One region of the Pseudomonas salicis genome, then DNA from elsewhere that is predicted to be linked to it. Evidence: predicted binding sites of a transcription regulator. Region 1 holds the regulator's gene; each other region holds the start of a gene.
The links. The regulator sigma-54, encoded in region 1, starts transcription at its own class of promoters, with help from an activator protein. The targets are predictions, from matches to a motif close to ANTGGCATNNANNTTGCTNT.
Positions count from the first base shown of each region.

Region 2: a site for sigma-54 is predicted at 1,756-1,775, ahead of glnK (P-II family nitrogen regulator). Genes of this name have one in related genera too.
Region 3: a site for sigma-54 is predicted at 4,912-4,931, ahead of ACWKWE_RS20670 (pilin). Genes of this name have one in related genera too.

Region 1 covers NZ_JBSKHU010000002.1:725,976-733,120, reverse strand. The annotation lists gene ACWKWE_RS09575 (sensor domain-containing diguanylate cyclase) at 1-797, opposite strand, end outside; gene ACWKWE_RS09570 (HPr family phosphocarrier protein) at 1,091-1,363, opposite strand; gene rapZ (RNase adapter RapZ) at 1,378-2,235, opposite strand; gene ptsN (PTS IIA-like nitrogen regulatory protein PtsN) at 2,238-2,702, opposite strand; gene hpf (ribosome hibernation-promoting factor, HPF/YfiA family) at 2,715-3,023, opposite strand; gene ACWKWE_RS09550 (RNA polymerase factor sigma-54) at 3,101-4,600, opposite strand; gene lptB (LPS export ABC transporter ATP-binding protein) at 4,791-5,516, opposite strand; gene lptA (lipopolysaccharide transport periplasmic protein LptA) at 5,516-6,064, opposite strand; gene lptC (LPS export ABC transporter periplasmic protein LptC) at 6,051-6,623, opposite strand; gene ACWKWE_RS09530 (KdsC family phosphatase) at 6,634-7,143, opposite strand.
Region 2 covers NZ_JBSKHU010000006.1:203,899-211,043, reverse strand. The annotation lists gene ACWKWE_RS22425 (YifB family Mg chelatase-like AAA ATPase) at 1-1,127, opposite strand, end outside; gene ACWKWE_RS22420 (accessory factor UbiK family protein) at 1,300-1,563, opposite strand; gene glnK (P-II family nitrogen regulator) at 1,977-2,315, shown strand; gene ACWKWE_RS22410 (ammonium transporter) at 2,350-3,696, shown strand; gene ACWKWE_RS22405 (secondary thiamine-phosphate synthase enzyme YjbQ) at 3,936-4,367, shown strand; gene sutA (transcriptional regulator SutA) at 4,461-4,790, shown strand; gene ACWKWE_RS22395 (HAD family hydrolase) at 4,941-5,636, opposite strand; gene xerC (tyrosine recombinase XerC) at 5,633-6,529, opposite strand; gene ACWKWE_RS22385 (DUF484 family protein) at 6,532-7,145, opposite strand, start outside.
Region 3 covers NZ_JBSKHU010000005.1:495,333-502,477, forward strand. The annotation lists gene yacG (DNA gyrase inhibitor YacG) at 129-332, opposite strand; gene coaE (dephospho-CoA kinase) at 329-964, opposite strand; gene ACWKWE_RS20655 (prepilin peptidase) at 961-1,833, opposite strand; gene ACWKWE_RS20660 (type II secretion system F family protein) at 1,836-3,053, opposite strand; gene pilB (type IV-A pilus assembly ATPase PilB) at 3,056-4,750, opposite strand; gene ACWKWE_RS20670 (pilin) at 4,976-5,392, shown strand; gene ACWKWE_RS20675 (O-antigen ligase family protein) at 5,539-6,924, shown strand; tRNA gene ACWKWE_RS20680 (tRNA-Thr) at 6,968-7,043, shown strand.

The sequences.
Region 1 (7,145 bases):
TACAGCCGAGTTGTTCCGTCCAGGTCCGATACGGCCGTGAAGCTTCCGCTGTTTGTCTTGAGGATTCGCTGAAAGTTGGGAAGCCCGCTGAAGTCCCGGCCAATTGCGTATTTGTCGGGTTGCTCGGCTTGTCGGGCCAGCAATATGCCGTCTGCGCTGATCAAATTGACGGTGCTTCCTTTGCCGATGTCCAGCCCACGAAACAGTTGGTTGAAGTACGTCAACCGCATCGATGCGCTGGCGATGCCGATGAATCGTCCATCGGGCGAGGGGAGGCGGCGGCTGAAACTGATGCACCAGTCCTTGAAGCCCCAGCGTGCCTTGAACGGACCGCCCACTCTCATGGCCGTCGAAGCGCTCTCGCGGTGCTGCTGAAAAACGGGGCGGTCAGAAAAATTGTCTTCTCGGGGGATGACGGACAGCGAGTCCGCGACGATGTCACCGGTTTCGTCCAGAATCACCAGATCGCCTTTATACGGCGCTGCGGTCGAGCGATCGAAAATGACCAACTGACGAAGTTGAGGCGCTAGTGCAATGACTTCAGGGTCTTGCCAGGTCGCAATCATGCCTTGCAGCGACGTGTCGTACAGCTCGGCATTACGCTGCACGTCCGCGTCGATCAGCTGCACCACGTTATTGGCCGACTGCACGGCGCTCTCGGTGGCGCTTCCGTGCTCGCGAATCAGCAACGAGGCCACGATCATCAAAATCGCCACCACCGCCAGTACACTGCCGGACATCAGCATTTTTTCCGGGCGAGACCAGGCTCTGTGCACCGAGGTGGGGGTGAATGTCATCGATCAGCTCTGTCAGCAATTCAGCTATTGATGCCCGTTGATGCAGGCGTTAGCAGTCTGTCCAAGCCGGTCCATGCTTGAAGGTGAATGGGTCGGGACGTGGTGCTTCAAAGCGTTGGATTAAAGATGCTTCAGGGGGATTGATCAAGTCCGGCGAGAATCCAAAAGTCCGGAAGTGATTGCCTGCAGTGTTCAGGCGCGAAACGGAAGGGGTAGCGCTCGATCCTGAGAAGCCCGGCTTACCGTCGGGCTGTGTTTCGGGAATAACGAATTCGGCGAAGGTCGACCAACCCTCATTCCCCTTCATCAAACTTGTTGTTGATCAGTTCGATCAAACCTTCCAGCGCGGCGTGTTCGTCGTCGCCTTCTGTCAGCAGGTGTATTTCGGTGCCTTTGCCTGCGGCCAGCATCATGACGGCCATGATGCTTTTACCATCGACCATGCTGTCCGGAGTGCGGCCCACGCGGATCTGGCAGGGGTACTTGCCGGCAACGCCGACGAATTTGGCGGCAGCGCGGGCGTGCAGGCCCAGCTTGTTGATGATGGTGATTTGGTGAGCGGGCATCGCGTTGGGGGTCCTTAGCTTAGGTCGCGGTGGCGAACCTGAACATTCTTGAGCGATTGTTGCAGGACCTGACCCAAACGTTCGGTCAGGTAGACGGAGCGGTGGTGTCCGCCGGTGCAGCCAATGGCAATGGTAACGTAGGCGCGGTTGCTGGCAGCGAAGCGCGGCAGCCACTTGGTCAGGTATGACGAGATGTCCTGAAACATCTCTTCGACATCGGGTTGCGCCGCCAGATAGTCCGCCACCGGCTGGTCGAGTCCGGATTGCTCGCGCAACTCCGGTTTCCAGTAGGGGTTGGGCAGGCAGCGCACGTCGAACACCAGATCCGCGTCCACGGGCATGCCGCGTTTGAAGCCAAAGGATTCAATGAGGAAAGCGGTGCCGGGTTCGGGCTTGTTCAGCAGGCGCAGCTTCAACGTGTCGCGCAACTGATAAAGATTCAGGTGGGTCGTATCGATGGTCAGATCGGCCAGGTCGATGATCGGCCCCAGTAAGGTTTTTTCATCTCGAATCGCTTCGGCCAGCGAGCGCGTGGCATTGCTCAGCGGATGGCGGCGGCGCGTTTCAGAAAAGCGCTTGAGCAGTGTGGACTCTTCAGCGTCGAGGAACAGCACGTCGCACTGAATGTGGCGAGCGCGGACCTCTTCGAGCATTCGCGGAAAACGGGTCAGGTGGCTGGGCACGTTTCGGGCGTCGATAGAGACCGCCAACAACGGCTCGGCGAGTTCGGTATTGATCAGTGCGCGCTCGGCAAGTTCGGGGAGCAGGCCTGCCGGCAGGTTATCGACGCAGTAGAAACCGCTGTCTTCGAGAACATCGAGGGCCGTGCTCTTGCCGGAGCCGGAGCGACCGCTGACGATGATCATGCGCATGATCAGTGACCGTTCTGGACGTTGAGCACGACGTTGTAAAGCTCTTCGCTGCTCTTGGCACCACGCAGGCTGGCGCGCACGTCCGCGCGGTCAAGCATGCTGGCGATCTGACGCAGAAGTTCGAGGTGGGCGTCGGTGGCCGCTTCCGGGACGAGCAGCACGAACAGCAGATCCACAGGCGCGCCGTCGATGGCGTCGAAATCCACCGGGCGTTCCAGGTGCAGCACCGCGCTCACAGGCGCCGCGCAGCCTTTCAGGCGGCAATGGGGGATCGCGATGCCGTTGCCAAACCCGGTGGAACCGAGTTTTTCACGGGCGATAAGGCTTTCGTAGACGGTTTGCCAGTCGAATTCGGGCACTTGTTGCCCGATCAGTTTGGCAATCTCTTCGAGAACGGCTTTTTTACTGCCGCCTGGCACGTTCACGAGGGACCGGCCAGGGGTCAGGATATTTTCAAGTCGGATCATGGATGGGGAGTGTCAGCGAGCTGCCGCACCTTTGAGGATGCTTTGCTGCTTTTCCTTATGCTTGAGCAATTGTCTGTCGAGCTTGTCAGTGAGCAGGTCGATCGCCGCGTACATGTCATCATGTTCGGCATTGGCAACGACCTCTCCACCGTGGATATGCAGGGTGGCCTCGATCTTCTGTTTGAGCTTCTCGACGGCCATCGTCACCTGCACGTTCGTAATCTTGTCAAAATGCCCTTCGAGCTTTTTCAGCTTCAGCTCGATGTATTCGCGCAGGGGCTTGGTCACTTCCAGTTGGTGTCCACTGATGTTGACTTGCATACAGCTTCTCCTTCGTTGCCAGTGCATTAAGAGGCAGGCTGAGTTGCCTGCCACTGGAACGCTGTGGCTTGTGACCTTTACATCAGTCGCTTGCGTTCGCTGGACGGCGCGATTCCTAAGGACTCGCGGTACTTGGCGACTGTGCGACGGGCCACTTGAATGCCTTGTGCCTCCAGTAAACCAGCGATCTTGCTGTCACTCAACGGCTTTTTCTGATTTTCCGCGGCAACCAGTTTTTTGATGATTGCGCGAATGGCAGTGGACGAGCATTCGCCGCCTTCGGAGGTGCTGACGTGGCTGGAAAAGAAATACTTCAGTTCGTAGATACCACGGGGTGTATGCATGAATTTCTGCGTGGTGACACGGGAAATCGTCGATTCGTGCATGCCCACCGCCTCAGCGATGTCGTGCAGCACCAACGGCTTCATCGCCTCGTCGCCATACTCCAGAAAGCCCCGCTGATGCTCGACGATTTGGGTCGCCACTTTCATCAGGGTTTCGTTACGGCTTTGCAGGCTTTTGATGAACCAGCGGGCTTCTTGCAACTGGTTGCGCATGAAGGTGTTGTCGGCGCTTGTGTCCGCGCGGCGCACGAAACCGGCGTATTGCGGATTCACCCGAAGGCGGGGAACGGCTTCCTGATTGAGCTCGACCAGCCAGCGCTCATTGTGCTTACGCACGATGACGTCCGGCACTACGTATTCGGCTTCGGTGGATTCGATCTGCGAGCCAGGGCGTGGGTTGAGGCTCTGGACCAGTTCGATGACCTGGCGCAGATCATCTTCCTTGATCTTCATGCGCCGCATCAGTTGAGCGTAGTCACGGCTGCCGAGCAGGTCGATGTAATCGCCGACCAGTCGCTGGGCTTCCGCCAGCCATTTGGTCTTGGCCGGAAGCTGGCGCAGTTGCAGCAACAAGCACTCGCCAAGCGTGCGGGCGCCGACGCCAGCCGGCTCGAATTGCTGAATGCGATGCAGCACGGCTTCGATTTCGTCCAGCTCGATGTCGAGTTCCGGGTCGAAGGCGTCCAGCAGCTCTTCCAGGGATTCGTCGAGGTAACCCTGATTGTTGATGCAGTCGATCAGCGTGACGGCGATCAAACGATCGGTATCCGACATCGGCGCCAGGTTCAGTTGCCAAAGCAGATGGCTTTGCAAGCTCTCGCCCGCCGACGTGCGTGTGGTGAAATCCCACTCGTCATCGTCATTGCTGGGCAGGCTGCTGGCGCTGGTCTGGTAGACGTCTTCCCAGGCCGTATCGACGGGCAGTTCGTTGGGGATACGCTCGCTTTCGCTCCATTCGCCGTCTTCGAGATTGTCGACGGTGGGTGCGGATTCCTGGTAGGTCGGTTCCTGTACGTCAGGGTTGGGCTTTTGCTCGATATTGTCGGCCATGGGGTCGGCATTATCGAAGTCGTCGCCTTCTTCCTGGCGCTCCAGCATCGGATTGGACTCCAGTGCCTCCTGAATTTCCTGTTGGAGATCCAGCGTCGACAGTTGGAGTAAGCGGATGGCCTGTTGCAGCTGCGGTGTCATCGTCAGCTGCTGGCCCATTCTCAAGACTAGCGAAGGTTTCATGGCAGGGGCTTAACACCTTATTCGCCGGCGCACATGCGCGCCATCCACTACTAGGGGCGCCGAGGCGCCAACTTAAGCAAATTATATGCCTGAACCCGGAGTGTTTGCCTAGGGTGTAATGACAATTTATGCGAGGTTGGTGATGAGGCGTATGCTGCGTTCGCCGACCAACCCCTTGCCATTGCGTGGTTTACAGGCGGAACTCGTGACCGAGATACACTTCCTTGACCAACTGGTTGGCCAGGATGGTTTCGGAATCGCCTTCTGCAATCAGTTGCCCATCGTTGACGATGTAAGCCGTTTCGCAGATGTCGAGTGTCTCACGGACGTTGTGGTCGGTGATCAGAACGCCGATACCCTTCGCTTTGAGATGGTAGATGATCTGCTTGATATCGCCCACGGAGATGGGGTCGACGCCCGCGAAGGGTTCGTCCAGCAGAATGAATTTCGGCGACGTTGCCAGTGCGCGTGCGATTTCCACTCGGCGGCGTTCACCACCGGACAGGCTCATCCCGAGGTTGTCGCGGATGTGTGTGATATGGAACTCCTGCAGCAAGCTTTCCAGCTCTTTGCGGCGTCCTGCGCGATCGAGCTCCTTGCGGGTCTCGAGGATCGCCATGATGTTGTCCGACACCGACAGCTTGCGGAAGATCGACGCTTCCTGCGGCAGATAGCCGATACCGGCGCGAGCACGGCCATGCATCGGCTGGTGGCTCACGTCCTGGTCGTCGATCAGCACGCGGCCCTGATCGGCCTGAACCAGGCCGACGATCATGTAGAAGCACGTTGTCTTGCCTGCGCCGTTAGGGCCCAGGAGACCGACGATCTGGCCGCTGTCGATGGACAGGCTGACGTCACGTACGACTTGGCGGCTTTTGTAAGCCTTGGCCAAGTGTTGGGCTTTCAGCGTTGCCATTAAGGGGCCTTCTGCTGGTCGGTTTTCTTTTTCGGCTGGATCACCATGTCGACGCGAGGACGCGCTTCGGTCACCTTACTGCCGGTGGCGCGGCCAGCGCTGGCAAGTTTTCTCACCGTGTCATAGACGATCTTCTCGCCCTGAGTCACGTTGTTGTCCTTGTCGACTACCTTGGCCTTGTCGATCAATACGATGCGGTTTTGCGGCGCATGGTACTGGATCGTCACGCCCCAGCCCTGCACGGGTTTCGGGTCGCCGGCGGTCTGCAGTTGCTCGAAATACGCAAGGTTGCCGACAGAGGTCACGACATCGATATCACCAGCAGGGGTGCGAGTCATGGTCACCTTGTTGCCGGTAACCTTCATCGAACCCTGGGTGATGATCACGTTACCGGTGTAGGTGGCGATGCCTTGCTTGTCGTCCAGTTGGGCGTCATCGGCTTGAACACGGATGGGCTGATCCTGATCGTTCGGCAGAGCCCAGGCGCTCACGCTTCCCAGTGCTGCGCCCAGGCCAAGCAAAATAGGGAGGGTTTTAAGGAGCCTCATACTGTCCTCTTGCGTTCGATAGCAGGTGTATCCTGCTTTCTTTTAGATAGGCTTTCATACCCGTACCGGTGCTCACACCGTTGAAACCGTCGATTCTAACGGGTTGCGCGGTTTCCGCATATTGCTTCTGAGGGAAGACCGTCATGCGGGTGCTGGTGATGATCGTGGTGCGGTTCTTTTCGTCCGTGCGGTTGATGCGAACCTTGTCGATCAGCTCGACATGATCGCCTCCTGGCGACACTTCGGCGCGCACGCTCTGCACGTGCCAGGGAAACTCCGATCCGCGAAACATCTGCAAAACCGGGGTCGTCATCAGGGTTACGTCGGTGGCCTTGAGGTGCTCGACCTTGTCGGCGGTCATGTCATATTGCATTGACCCATCCGGCAGGTACTGGATGCTGTGCGCGTTCATCGCGTAATAATCGATGGCGTTCTCATCCACGGCCGCTTTGGGTTGATCCATGAAGCTTTCCGGGCTGATGTTCCAATAGCCGGCCGCTGCAAGCAGTACCGCCAGCACACCGAAGATCAGGAACGTACGAATTCTTTTGCTCAGCATAAATGCACTTCTATAAGTAGGCGGCGTGGGCCGCTTCGAGGTTGCCCTGAGCTGTCAGGATCAACTCGCAGAATTCCCGGGCGGCGCCTTCGCCGCCTCGTGCCTGGGTCGTGCCATGCGCATGCTGGCGGACAAATCCGGCGGCATTGGCCACAGCCATGCCCAGACCGACACGGCGGATCACCGGCAGGTCAGGCAGGTCATCACCCAGATAGGCGACCTGTTCGTAGCTTAGGTTCAGTTGCTGCAAAAGCTCGTCGAGCACCACCAGTTTGTCTTCGCGTCCCTGATAAAGATGCGCGATGCCCAGGTTTTTGGCGCGGCGTTCGACCACCGGCGTCTTGCGGCCGCTGATGATAGCGGTGATCACCCCCGAGTTGATCAGCATCTTGATACCCTGGCCATCGAGGGTATTGAAGGTCTTGAACTCGCTGCCATCTTCCAGAAAATACAGTCGGCCATCGGTCAGCACGCCATCGACATCGAAGACGGCCAGCTTGATGCCTTTGCCGCGCTGCATCA
Region 2 (7,145 bases), on a different contig from region 1:
GGCCCGGACAGCTTGTTGCGATAACGCTGAATCTGATCGGTGGAGCAGCGGCAACGCCCGGTCGGCTCGCCGTGATAGCCGCACGGGCAAGGGTTCATGGCGGCGACCAATTGAAAGCGCGCCGGAAAGCGCACACGATCCCGGGCGCGGGAAATCACGATATGGCCGGACTCCAGCGGCTCACGCAGCACCTCCAGCACGCGCCGATCAAACTCGGGCAATTCATCGAGAAACAGCACGCCGTGGTGAGCCAACGTGATTTCGCCGGGTTGCGGACGACTACCACCGCCAACCAGCGCTGGCCCGGACGCCGAATGATGGGGTTGTCGAAACGGCCGCTGGGGCCAACTGGTGAGGGGCGCATGACTGGCCACCGATTGAATCGCTGCGACCTCCAGCGCCTCACGCTCGTCCAGCGGTGGCAAAAGACCGGGAAGACGACTCGCCAGCAGGGTTTTGCCCGTCCCCGGCGGACCGCTGAACAGCAGGTTATGCGCCCCGGCAGCGGCGACCAGCAACGCACGTTTGGCGGCGGGCTGGCCCTGAACCTCGCTCAAGTCCGGATAAGGCTGGGTTTGCAGAATCAGGCCGTTGGATTTATACGGCGCAATCGGGGTATGGCCGTTGAGGTGAGACACCAATTCCAACAGATGACTGACCGCAATTACCTTCAAACCCGACGCCAGACACGCCTCTTCAGCGTTCACCGCCGGGACGATCAGCGTATGCCCCGCCTCCCGCGCCGCCAACGCCGCAGGCAACACACCCTGCACCGGACGTATCGCGCCCGACAGCGCCAGCTCGCCCAGACATTCCACGCCATCGAGGGCCAGCGTGGGTAGCTGCCCACTTGCCGCCAGCAAGCCCAATGCAATCGCCAGATCGAAACGCCCGCCGTCTTTCGGCAGATCGGCGGGCGCCAGATTCAACGTGATCCGCCGCGCCGGAAAGTCCAGTCGACAATTCAGAATCGCCGAACGTACCCGATCCTTACTTTCCCTCACCGCCCCCTCCGGCAACCCCACCAGCGTCAACGCCGGCAGGCCGTTGGCGAGATGAGTTTCGACGGTCACCGCAGGGGCTTCGACCCCGACTTGAGCGCGGCTGAGAACGATGGCGAGGGACATGACTGATCCTTGAAGGCAGCACCGCTTCCTGCGGCGTGCTGAAGGATAGTCAGGGGAGTGGGGTGAGGGAGGGGGTAAGTTCTACGGGGTATTTCCGCAGATCGTCTCAGGACATAAAGCCAATCAGGCAAACGATCGTGCCCCTGAGCGGGGCACCGGGAGGGCGAATGGTTTATTCCTTCGGCTGCCCCGCCAACTGCGCTTCCATCTCTGCCATCTTCGCTTCCAGTGCCTCAAGACGGGCACGGGTTCGGGCCAGGACGACCATCTGGCTGTCGAATTCTTCCCGGCTGACCAGATCCAGTTTGCTGAAGCCGCTTTGCAGCAGGGCTTTGAACTGGGTCTCGAATTCGTTGCGGGGCAGTGGGGTCTCGCCGTTGAACAACCGCGAGGCGTGGCCGCTCAGGGCATCTAGAAAGGCTTTTGGCGGGAGCATCTTCGTCTTCCGGAATCAGAGGGGCGGCAGTGTATCACGCAGCGTCTATAGTCATTTCACGCTGGCGCGTTGCACGCTTTTCGAGCATTTGGTCGTGCACGTTCGCACTGTTGTTGTGCGGCGGGATTGAGTGATGGCGATCTGAAGTCGCGTGGAGTGAGCTGAGGGGCCGTAATTCGCGGGTTTTCACGAGATGGCAAGGTTTCTGCTTAGTGGCATATGACCCATGCACTGATGCAGTCGCTGTGACGAATGCAGTGCGGCAGGCGGAGCGGGGAAGTGTTTCGTCAGAAGCGGTTTTCTGGAGTTGACCTGTTTCGGGCCAACGACGCGTTACAAAGCCAGACACTGCGCTTAGACTTGAGACGGGTTTGTTTTCCTGGGGCAAGTCCACCAATTCGGGAGAAAGTTTCATGAAGCTAGTCACTGCCATCATCAAGCCGTTCAAGCTGGACGACGTACGCGAGTCGTTGTCGGAAATCGGCGTGCAGGGCATCACGGTAACTGAAGTCAAAGGCTTCGGACGTCAGAAAGGCCACACCGAGCTGTATCGCGGTGCGGAATACGTTGTCGACTTCCTTCCCAAGGTGAAGATCGACGTTGCGATCGATGACAAGGATCTGGACCGCGTTATCGAAGCGATAACCAAAGCGGCCAACACCGGCAAGATCGGTGACGGAAAGATCTTCGTGGTCAATCTGGAACAGGCTATTCGCATCCGTACCGGCGAAACCGATACCGACGCAATCTAAGCCGCCAAACCCCAACGCCCCAGGAGAAAACAATATGACTCTGCGTCAATTCGCAGGGCTAGGAGCCCTGTTGTCCCTCGTAACCCCTGGCTTGGCCATGGCGGCAGACGAAGTGGCAGCCCCCGCAGCACCTGTACTCAACTCAGGCGACACCGCCTGGATGCTGACGTCTACCGCGCTCGTACTGTTCATGACCGTTCCCGGTCTGGCACTGTTCTACGGCGGCATGGTTCGTCAGAAAAACGTGCTTTCCGTGATGATGCAGTGCTTCGCCATCACCGGCCTGATCAGCATCCTGTGGTGCATCTACGGTTACAGCCTGGCCTTCGACACCACGGGAATGGAAGCCAACGTCATCAATTTCAACTCCTTCGTCGGCGGTCTGTCGAAGGCGTTCCTGGCGGGCATCACGCCTGCCAGCATCACCGGTGCGACGGCGCTGTTTCCTGAAGCCGTGTTCGTCACCTTCCAGATGACCTTCGCCATCATCACCCCGGCTCTGATCGTCGGTGCCTTCGCAGAACGCATGAAGTTCTCCGCGATGCTGATCTTCATGGCCATCTGGTTCACCCTGGTCTATGCGCCCATCGCGCACATGGTCTGGAGTGGCGTGGGTGGTCTGCTGTGGGACTGGGGCGTTCTCGACTTCGCGGGCGGCACCGTTGTTCACATCAACGCCGGTGTGGCTGGCCTGGTAGCGTGCCTGGTACTGGGCAAACGCAAAGGCTTCCCGACCACCCCAATGGCTCCGCACAACCTGGGTTACACCCTGGTCGGCGCAGCAATGCTGTGGGTAGGCTGGTTCGGCTTCAACGCAGGCTCGGCTGCTGCAGCCAACGGCACTGCCGGTATGGCGATGCTGGTCACTCAGATCGCAACCGCCGCCGCTGCACTGGGCTGGATGTTCGCCGAGTGGCTGACCCACGGTAAGCCAAGCGCACTGGGCATCGCCTCGGGCGTGGTTGCCGGTCTGGTTGCCATCACCCCGGCGGCCGGTACTGTCGGCCCAATGGGCGGCCTGATCATCGGTCTGGCGGCGGGCGTGGTCTGCTTCTTCTGCGCCACCACCCTGAAACGCAAACTGGGCTACGACGATTCGCTGGATGCCTTCGGCGTTCACGGTATCGGCGGTATCCTCGGCGCGATCTTGACCGGTGTCTTTGCAGCCCCTTCGCTGGGCGGCTTCGGCACTGTGACTGACATCGCGGCACAAGTCTGGATTCAGTGCAAAGGCGTTGGTTTCACGATCATCTACACCGCGATCGTGACCTTCATCATCCTCAAGGTGCTGGACGCTGTCATGGGTCTGCGTGTCACTGAGGAAGAAGAAGCGGTCGGCCTCGACCTCGCGCAACACAACGAGCGTGGCTACAACCTGTAATCACGACTCTGAAAAAAATGCCCGGGTTTCCGGGCATTTTTTTGCCTGGCGTTTGTCGATAGGCAAGACCGCTGACGAGTGATGCGCGAAGCCTGTTCCGGCCCCGTTTCAGGGCGTCCTTTGCAATGTTTGCAACGGCTTGCAGTTCCGGGCTTTCGGCTTACAAAAAACGTCACTCATTACGCGCTTTGTTTTTTTTTCCAGCGCGTTAGAATGCGCGCCGAAGGGCGGAGAACGGTATGTGGCAACAGACCAGAATCACGCTGCGGGCCAGGCCTCGCGGATTCCATCTGGTAACCGACGAGATCGTGGCAGGGCTTCCCTGGCTGCGTGAATGCCGAGTGGGCCTGCTGCATGTGTGGCTGCAACATACGTCGGCCTCGTTGACCATCAACGAGAACGCCGACCCGGCGGTGCGCCGTGACTTCGAGCGTTTTTTCAACCGGCTCATTCCGCAGGATCAGGCTGGTTTTGAACACGACGACGAAGGACCCGACGACCTGCCCGCGCACTTCAAAGCCAGTTTGCTAGGCTGCCAGCTGACCCTCCCGATAACGGATGGACGGTTGGCACTCGGGACTTGGCAAGGTGTTTATTTAGGAGAGCATCGCGATTCAGGCGGTGCGCGTAAAGTCCTCGCAACCCTTCAGGGCGAGCCGTACGACCGCTGAGGGTTGGCGGTGGTTGAATTTTTTCTGGCTGTCTTAGAAATTATGTGCAGCTGGGCTATAACTAATCTGCTTTCGCAAGTCATGAGGTAGAACATGAGCGACGACGACAACGACGATCTGGTTGAAGACGGTCTGGAAGACGAGGATGACGGTGAGGAGCTTGCAGCTGCTCCCGAAGACGACGGCTCCGAGATAGACGACAGTCCTGAAGCGGCGGCCACCCCCACCAAAGGCAAGGCCAAGGCTGCGGTCTCGGTCGATGAGCTGCCTAGCGTTGAGGCCAAGAACAAAGAGCGTGATGCTCTGGCTCGCGCGATGGAAGAGTTCCTCGCCCGTGGCGGCAAGGTGCAGGAAGTGGAGGCCAACGTGGTCGCCGATCCGCCCAAGAAGCCTGACAACAAGTACGGTAGCCGCCCTATCTAAAGGGTGTCAGATACCTGCTGAAAAAAGCCCGCTGTCGCTGCGGGCTTTTTTTTTGGCTGGGGTTTGACCTGGAATACTTACTCTGATGCCCTGCGGGCCTGATCGCGATCAGGCCCGCAGGGCATCAGAGTAAGAATCTCCAGCCAAGCGTCACCCCCAACGCGCCAGAACCCCAGGCAAATCCGTCAAGCTCCTGATCTCCGCATCCGGCAATTTGTCGGCCTCCCACGCCTTGCCACTCGGGTTGTACCAGATGGCGCGCAAGCCAGCCTGCTGGGCGCCTGCGATGTCGTCGCCGGGGTGATCCCCAACATGCGCGGCATGGGCGGCTTCGGACTTTCCGCGTTTCAGCGCTTCGAGAAATGGCGCTGGGTCGGGTTTGCCGATGCCCAGGTCTTCCGCGCACAGCGCGAACGCGAAATAATCGGCCAGCCCCAGTCGGCGCACGTCGGCGTTGCCGTTGGTGACCACACCCAAAGTGTAGGACTTGGTCAGAATCTCCAGCGTTGGCACTACCTCCGGGAAGATGTCCAGCTTGTGCCGCCCTTGAAGGAACACTTCGAAACTCTGCTCGGCCAGGTCTTCGGCTTCGGCATGGCCGTAACCGGCATCCTCCAGCGCGTGAAACAACACGCGACGGCGCAATGCACTGATGCGGTGCTTGAAGCTCGGATCAGCCTCGACCAGCCGTGAACGAATCTCCCACAGGTGCTCGACCGGCACCGGGCCCAGTTTCGGGGCGTTCTCGGCCAGCCAATCCCGCAACATGGCCTCCGCGCTCACGATAGCCGGTGCGGTTTCCCACAGGGTGTCGTCCAGGTCGAAGGTGATCAGCTTGATGCTCATTCGGAAGAATCCTTGCGTTTGGCCCTTGGATGGGCGCTGTCGTACACCGTCGCCAGGTGCTGGAAATCCAGGTGGGTGTAGATCTGAGTCGTTGTGATGTCGGCGTGGCCGAGCAATTCCTGTACGCCACGCAGGTCTTGAGAGGACTCCAGCAAGTGGCTGGCGAACGAGTGCCGCAGCATGTGCGGGTGCAGATTCTGCCCCAACTCGCGCTCACCTGCCGCCTTGACCCGCAGCTGAATCGACCGCGGCCCGAGGCGTCGGCCCTGTTGGCTGATGAACACAGCATCGTCTTTGGGATTGGCCAACTCGCGTTGTTTCAGCCATGCCTCCAGCGCCTGGCGGGCTTTGCGGCCCACGGGCAACACGCGGGTCTTACTGCCCTTGCCAAGCACTTCGACCAGCCCATCGGCCAAGTCGAGTTGGGCGCAGTTCAGCCCTGTCAGCTCAGAGAGGCGCAGCCCTGACGAGTAAAACAGTTCGAGGATTGCATGGTCGCGGCGGGCGAGAAATTCGTCCTCAACGCCGCCTTCCAGCAGCTGCAAGGCGCGGTCGGCGTCCAGCGTCTTCGGTAACCGGCGTTCGCCTTTGGGTGGCGACAAGCCGTTGGCCGGGTCGTGCTCGCACAGGCCTTCGCGATTGAGGTAGTGATAGAAGCCGCGCACCGCCGACAGGAGTCGGGCAATGCTGCGCGATGACTGACCGTCCTGATGCAGACGCGCAACGAGGCTGCGCATGGACTGAACGTCCAAAGCTTTCCAGCTCTCGATGCGTTGTTTTTCACAGAACCCAAGCACTTTGCTCAAGTCACGACGATAGGCTTCCAGCGTGTGGCCCGACACTTGACGCTCACTGCGCAGGTGCGTGCAGTAAGCGTCCAGCTGCCGTTCCATGACTAGCGAACCGAGCGCAGGGCGTTGGTGAAACGCGGCAGCAGGCGGCTCAGCACATCGGCGATGTAAGTGAGAAACAGCGTGCCCACCGAGCTTTTGTAGTGCTGCGGATCGCGGCTGCCGATGGCCAGAACGCCGTGCAGGCCCTGATGGTTCAGCGCGACGATGGCGGTAGAGCCGACCTCCTTGCTCTGCTCGGCGCCAAACAGAAACTCCAGCTCATGCTCGCGTAACGCGCCGCACACTGTCTTGCCGCCAGAGATCAGGCCGCCGATGGCTTTTTGCGCTTCGGCACTGCTGACCCAGCGGCCCACGGTCATCGGGTTGTCGCTGAACAGAATCAGGCTCACGAAGGGCACTTGGAATTCCTGACGCAGGCTGTCTTCTACAGCGATGACAATCTCTTCCAGGCTGGTGGCGTCCATGAGGTCGAGGATCAGGCGACGGGTCTTCTCGAACAGACGGTCGTTGTCCCGCGCGACGTCCATCAGCTGCGACAGGCGATGGCGCATCTCGATATTGCGTTCACGCAGAAGTTTGAGCTGGCGCTCGACCAGCGAAACGGTATCGCCGCGCTGGTGAGGGATGCGCATCGCGGTGAGCAAATCGTCGTGCT
Region 3 (7,145 bases), on a different contig from region 1:
CGTAGGGGCTGGCTTGCCTGCGATCTGACGCGCAGCGGCAGCTAATCCTGCGAGCACGTTGGAACTGGCACAACCGAACATCTGAAACCCTTGTTGGAGGCCAGAAACACTCCGGTGTTGAGGCGGGCTCAATGCTGCTTAGGATCAAACTCACCGGAAAACAACTCATCCTCCGCATCCGGCGCCACCGGAATCGCATGCTCTTCCGACGCCCACGCGCCCAGGTCGATCAACTTGCAACGGTCCGAACAGAACGGCCGAAACGTGTTCTCGGGCTTCCACTCGACAGGGGCCCCGCAGGTTGGACAATCGACGGTCATTGGTTGGCTCATGATTGGCCTCCACGCAAAGTTAGGTAAAAGTGATGCAGTCGCTCGACCTCGCTTTTCAGCCAGGCCGGGTCTCGGTCATTGACGATCACATCATCCGCGCGACTCAGCCGTTCTTCACGACTCGCCTGCGCCTTGAGGATTGCCCGGACCTGCTCTTCATTGGTCTTGTCGCGCAACACCGTGCGCTCGATCTGCACCGCTTCCGGCACATCGATCACCAACACCCGCTGCACCATCTGATGCTGCGTCGTCTCCAGCAACAAGGGCGACACCAGAATCGCGTAAGGCGATTCGGCACGGGCCAGGTATTGACGGATTTCCTCACGGATCAGCGGATGCAACAGACCTTCAAGCCAGACACGCTGCTGCGGCTCCTTGAAAATCAGCGCCCGCAGCGCGCCTCGGTTCAGCGTGCCGTCGGCTTGCAAAACACCTTCACCGAAGTGCTCGGCAATCTGCGCCAGCGCAGGACGCCCCGGCTCGACCACCCAGCGAGCGGCGTTATCGGCATCCACCAAATGAATGCCCAGATCCGCGAAGCACTGCGCTGCCGCGCTCTTGCCGCTGCCGATGCCGCCCGTCAGGCCAAGAATCCAGGGTGTCGCGGGTTGCTGCGCGTGAGGAGAAGTCATCTGAAACCGGCGATCTGCAAATACGAAGACGTTATTTGATCACCCCACAGCAACGCGATCCACCCCGCGATGGCGAGATACGGCCCAAACGGGATCGGCGTGCTCGTCTCGACATTGCGCACACGCAGCAAAATCAGGCCCAGCACCGCGCCGACAATCGACGACAACAAAATCGTCAACGGCAAAATCTGCCAACCACCCCAAGCGCCCAACATCGACAGCAACTTGAAATCGCCATAGCCCATGCCTTCCTTGCCCGTGATCAGCTTGAACAGCCAAAACACCGTCCACAACACCAAGTACCCCGCGACCGCACCCCATACCGCATCGCTCAGCGAAGCAAACAGCCCGAACGCATTGACGATCAACCCCAGCCACAACAACGGCAACACAATCGCATCCGGCAACAACTGGTGATCGGCGTCGATCAAACTCATCGACAACAACCCCCAACTCAACACCAACACCGCCCCCGCTTGCCAACCGAAGCCGAAGTGCCAGGCGATAAACGCCGACATCACACCGCACGCCAGCTCGACCAAAGGATAACGTTTACTGATCGGCGCCTTGCAGCTCGAACACTTTCCGCCGAGGGCGAGATAGCTCACGACAGGCAGGTTTTCCCATGCGCGGATCTTGTGGGAACAATGCGGGCACCGGGAGTGGGGGAGCAGGAGGTTGAAGGTTTCCGGGGTGGGTTCTGGAGGGAGTTCCAGGACCTCACGGGCTTGGGTTTTCCAGTCGCGGAGCATCATTTTTGGGAGGCGGTAGACGACGACGTTGAGGAAACTGCCGACGAGTAGGCCCAGGATTAACGCGCAAACGGCGAAGGCCAGCGGAGAGCTGGCCAGGAGGTTGGGGAGGGACATGGTTAGACGACTTGTCCGAGCTGGAAGATTGGTAGGTACATTGCGATTACGAGGCCGCCGACGATTACACCTAGAAACGCCATGATCAGCGGTTCCATAAGACTGGTGAGACTATCGACCATGTTGTCGACCTCCTCTTCGTAGTAGGTCGCCACTTTATCAAGCATTGAGTCCAGAGCACCGGACTCTTCACCGATGGCAGTCATCTGCACCGCAAGTGTCGGGAATACGCCAGTGGAGCGCATCGAAAAATTCAACTGCATACCCGTTGATACATCTTGTTTGATTTTGTTGACGGCATCTCTGAAAATGACGTTGCCCGTCGCGCCTGAAACTGAATCCAATGCCTCGACCAACGGTACTCCTGCGGAGAATGTGGTCGACAATGTTCGGGCATACCGGGCAACAGCTGACTTATACAGCAGAGGTCCAATTACTGGGATTTTCAGCAACACTTTGTCCAGCCAGTTTCGAAACCTCTCGGAGCTTTTGTACGCTTTCTTGAAAGCAAAAAAGAGAGCAATAATAGCGCACAGTACTACATACCAATACTCCTGAACGAACTCGGAGAGATGGACCACCATTAAGGTAAAGGCAGGTAGTTGTGCGCCAAATCCTTCAAAAATCGACTGGAATTGCGGGACAACCTTGATCAGTAGAATTGCGGTTACGACAAAAGCCACGATCACTACCGCAATTGGATAGCTCATGGCTTTTCTTATCTTTGATTTCAACGATTCTGTTTTTTCTTTGTACGTAGCTACCCGATCCAGCAATGACTCAAGCGCACCCGCCTGCTCACCAGCATCGACTAGACTGCAATAAAGATCATCAAAGTATTCAGGCCTTTGTCTGAGGGATATAGCAAGGCTATGACCCGACGCCACGCTCTGCTTTACGTCATCAACTAGTTTTCGCATGCGAGGGTTTTCTGAGCCATCGCTGATAATGTCGAATGATTGTAGTAAGGGCACGCCGGCTTTCATCATTGTTGCCATTTGACGAGTGAAAAAAGCGATATCCAGAGGCTTGATTCGTTTTCCGGAGCCGAATATAGAAACGCTTTTTTTACGAACTTTAAGCGGATTTATTCCTTGTTTTCGTAGCTGGGCTTTGACCAAAGCAGGGTTGTGGCCGTTAAGCTCTCCGCTAACCTTAGTGCCTTTCTTGTCAACGCCTTCCCAAGAATAAACACTGACCTTTACTGCTTTAGCTGCCATGGTTAATCCTTGGTTACTCGGTTGATTTCCTCAAGGCTCGTCAGCCCTTGCATGGCTTTTAAGAGCCCAGAGGTGCGCAGGTCTTTGAATCCGTCCTTACGCATTTGCTGTGAAATGTCAATCGAGTTTCCTTCTTCCATAATTATGCGTTCAAGTGCTGGCGTATTCTTGACGACTTCGTAAATTCCGACCCTTCCTTTATACCCAGCATTGCAATGCTCGCACCCCACAGGTGAATAAAGCGTAAATTTTCCTATCTCTTCTGCTGGGAACCCTTCAGCGATCAATGTTTCTTTTGGAACTGTGATTTCTTTCTTGCAAAATGTGCACAGCTTACGTGCCAGCCGTTGAGCAATAATAAGGTTAATGGCGGTGGCGATGTTAAAAGCAGCGACGCCCATATGGTGCAAGCGCGTTAGTGTTTCTGCGGCGCTGTTTGTGTGTAATGTTGAAAGGACCATATGCCCCGTTTGGGAGGCTTTGATGGCTATCTCCGCCGTTTCCAGGTCACGGATCTCGCCCACCATGATGACGTCAGGGTCTTGGCGCAAAAATGCACGCAATGCCTGCGAAAAGTCCATACCTTGGCGAGGGTTCACGTTGACTTGGTTGATGCCCTCCAGATTGATCTCTACTGGATCCTCTGCGGTCGAAATATTTATGTCTGGAGTATTCAAAATATTCAGGCCCGTATAGAGCGACACCGTTTTGCCAGAGCCAGTCGGGCCCGTTACCAAAATCATCCCCTGCGGCTTACTCAAGGCCTCGAGGTAAAGCGCTTTTTGGTCTGGTTCATACCCCAAAGCATCAATCCCCATCTGCGCACTAGTGGGGTCAAGTATCCGCATCACAATTTTTTCGCCCCACAGTGTGGGAAGCGTGTTCACTCGAAAGTCGATGGCGCGGTTTCGCGAGATCCGAAGCTTGATACGACCGTCTTGGGGCTTTCGGCGCTCAGAAATATCCAGCCCAGCCATTACCTTGAGGCGAGCAGCAATCCGACCTGCAAGTTGTGTGGGTGGTTTCGCAACCTCATGGAGAATGCCGTCCGTACGCAACCGAACTCTGAAAATCTTTTCGTAAGGCTCGAAGTGAAGATCAGAAGACCCTAAGCGAATAGCATCCATCAACATCTTATTGACGAACCTCACCACCGGAGCGTCTTCGGCATCGACGTCTCCCAGCATCGTTTCCTTTGTTTCTGTGTCGTTCTCCACCTCCATGCTGAGATCGACGTCCGCCATTTCTCCTAGGCCAGCATGGGTATCAAACAATTTGTCGATGGCAACGGTGAGCTTGTCATCCTCAACGAGGATGGCTTCAGTATTCAGGCCAGTACTGAACTGAATGTCCGTGATGGCTTGATGATTGGTGGGATCTGAAACTCCTACGAACAGCTTGTTTCCGCGGCGCCAGAGGGGCAAAGCGCAATGTTGGCGAACGAGCTTCTCGCTCACGAGCCCCTTAGGCTGGCCTTCCCTATCTAGGGTCGATAAGTCTAAAAAAGGGAGCCCAAACTGGTCTGATGCCATCTCGGCCAGCAGCAAGCTATTAACCAGCTTGTTCTGGACCAGATAGCTAACCAGCGAAAGCTTGTCCTTTCGCGCTTGCTGATAGGCCTGCTGGGCAGTCTTTTCATTGAGCAACTCAGCGACAACGAGTTGTTTGGCCAAACCAGTTAGGACGACATCAGTCATTAAAGCCACCAGACACTTACAGTGAGTGGTTTATAGCGTAGTCGGGCTTGGCTGCCAAATGAATGGCAGCCAAGTGACAAAAAATGTCACATAGTGCTTAAAAAGGGAGAGCGAGGACGCCGGCTTGGCTGTCTCGAGCTAGTCTATGCGTCTGTCCTTTAGCTGGCACGCCTTGTGCTTAACAAATGGGTGGCATCTGATCAATTGACGCTTGGAGAAGTCGTGATGAATTCACAGAAAGGTTTTACACTGATCGAGCTTATGATTGTGGTTGCAATCATCGGTATTCTAGCCGCCATCGCTCTGCCTGCTTATCAGGACTATACTGGGAAATCTCAACTGGGCGCTGCTCTGGCTGAAATTACCCCGGGCAAGACCCTTGCAGAAACCAAAATTAACGAAGGTTCATTGACTGCTACATCTACAAACCCTGCAGACTTTGGCTTGACTGCTTCTACTACTCGTTGCGCTACAACCGTATCTGTTGCTGCCGATGGCACGGCAACCCTCGTCTGTGCCATTAAAGGTAACCCGGCTGTAAACAGTAAAACCGTTACGCTTACTCGCACCACTGCTGGTGTTTGGAGCTGTGGTAACACCACTAAGTATTCCGTTTCTGGCTGTACCGGTAGCGGTAGCTGATACGACTGCGTTCAGCGGTTAGCCTGAGCAGATTTCGGTATCGTATTCAAAAACCCGATCCTCACCGGTCGGGTTTTTTGTCGTTCGCACGAACGTTCTTATGAGAGAGCCGTTTAGGCATGGCAACAAGTCGGATCTCACGGAGTATGTTTTTTTTATTTTGGTTGTTAATGGTGTTGTCCGTCACGTTGCCTGTGTTTGGAACCCATGACAGGCAGCGTGCTTTTCAGTGCATGATCGCTGTTTTTTTATCAATAGTGCTGTTGATTCACCGTAAATCTCTCTCTCTCTTGACTACCAATGGCGTTAGGGGACACGGCATCGCCCTTCTTCTAATGGCGCTGGCAATTGCCTCGGTTATGGGTTCGCATCAACCAGCCTGGGCACTCGCCGAGTTGGCGTTGGTCGTCTCCTGTGTGGGGATCTGCCTGGCCGTGGGGCTCGAACGACAACATAATGGCCCCTCGCTGGACAAGCGTTTGATAGGGCTGGTGTTGGCGATTTGTGCATTCAAGTGTGTTCAGTTTGCAGCCGCCTCGCTTGCGGGGTTGTCGAGCGACCTTTCAACGATCGATGTCGACATGCTACTGGAGGGTTTCGCCAATCGGCGCTTCTACGGGCAGTTCCAGACGTTCACGTTGCCGCTTTTGGCATTGCCTCTGCTTGCCGGTGAGTACGGGAGCAAGTCGCGCGTGTGGATATTTACGCTGCTGGTGGCTTGGTGGATGATCGCAATCACGGGCGCCACCCGAGGAACCTGGCTGGGCATGGCCGCCGCGGGCTTCGTCATGTTTTGGTGCGGCGCACAGGGGCGTCGCTGGCTACGCTGGCAGGGGCTGACGATGCTGGCGGGGCTTGTGCTCTATTACCTTGTATTCGTCGTGCTGTGTAAGTGGCTGGGTATCACGGTGATTAACTCTGCGTCAGAGCGTATGACCACTTCACTGTCTGCCCGCGACATTATTTGGCTGCAGGCTTGGGAAATGATCAAAGCCCAGCCGCTGTTGGGCGCAGGTCCAATGCAGTTTGCCGATCTCTACAACCCGGTTGCGGCCCACCCCCATCAGGCCATTTTGCAGTGGGCCAGTGAGTGGGGCATTCCTTCGACGCTTTTGGTGGTGGGGCTGGTCGCTCGCGGATTGATAGCAACATTTGTTCTAATCAGACAAAAGTGCTCTCCAGAGATGCCTGTTCATCTTCTACGCTTATGCCTGTTCGCCAGCCTAATCGGTGCGCTGACGCAATCGATGGTCGATGGTGTGATTGTCATGCCTTACTCGCAGTTGTGTCTGGCCATCGCCGCCGGGTGGCTGCTGGCGATTCACGAAAGGCCCGCGCAACCTCAAGGTGCTTTCAAGTTTTACGGGCTTTGGGTGACGGGCGTCATGATGGCTGTGAGTTTTTTTGCCTTTACGGTGATACGCGACTTTCCTCATCTTGAAGATCGTAAGGAACAATTTCGCCACGATTTTGGAGGTAATTACCAGCCACGATTTTGGCAACAAGGCGTAATCGCCAGCCAGCCTCAGTAGCGGTTGCCGCGAAATGAGAGTCCTGCTAGCTTTCTGTCCCAACGCCGAAATAGCTCAGTCGGTAGAGCAGCGCACTCGTAACGCGAAGGTCGCAGGTTCGATTCCTGTTTTCGGCACCATCTTTCCGCCATCCTGCTGGATGGCGATGCTCAGCTCGGAATGCGTGAAGTTCTCGCTTACTGCCGCTATGGTCTTACGACCTTTTTCAGCCGTTAAAAAAG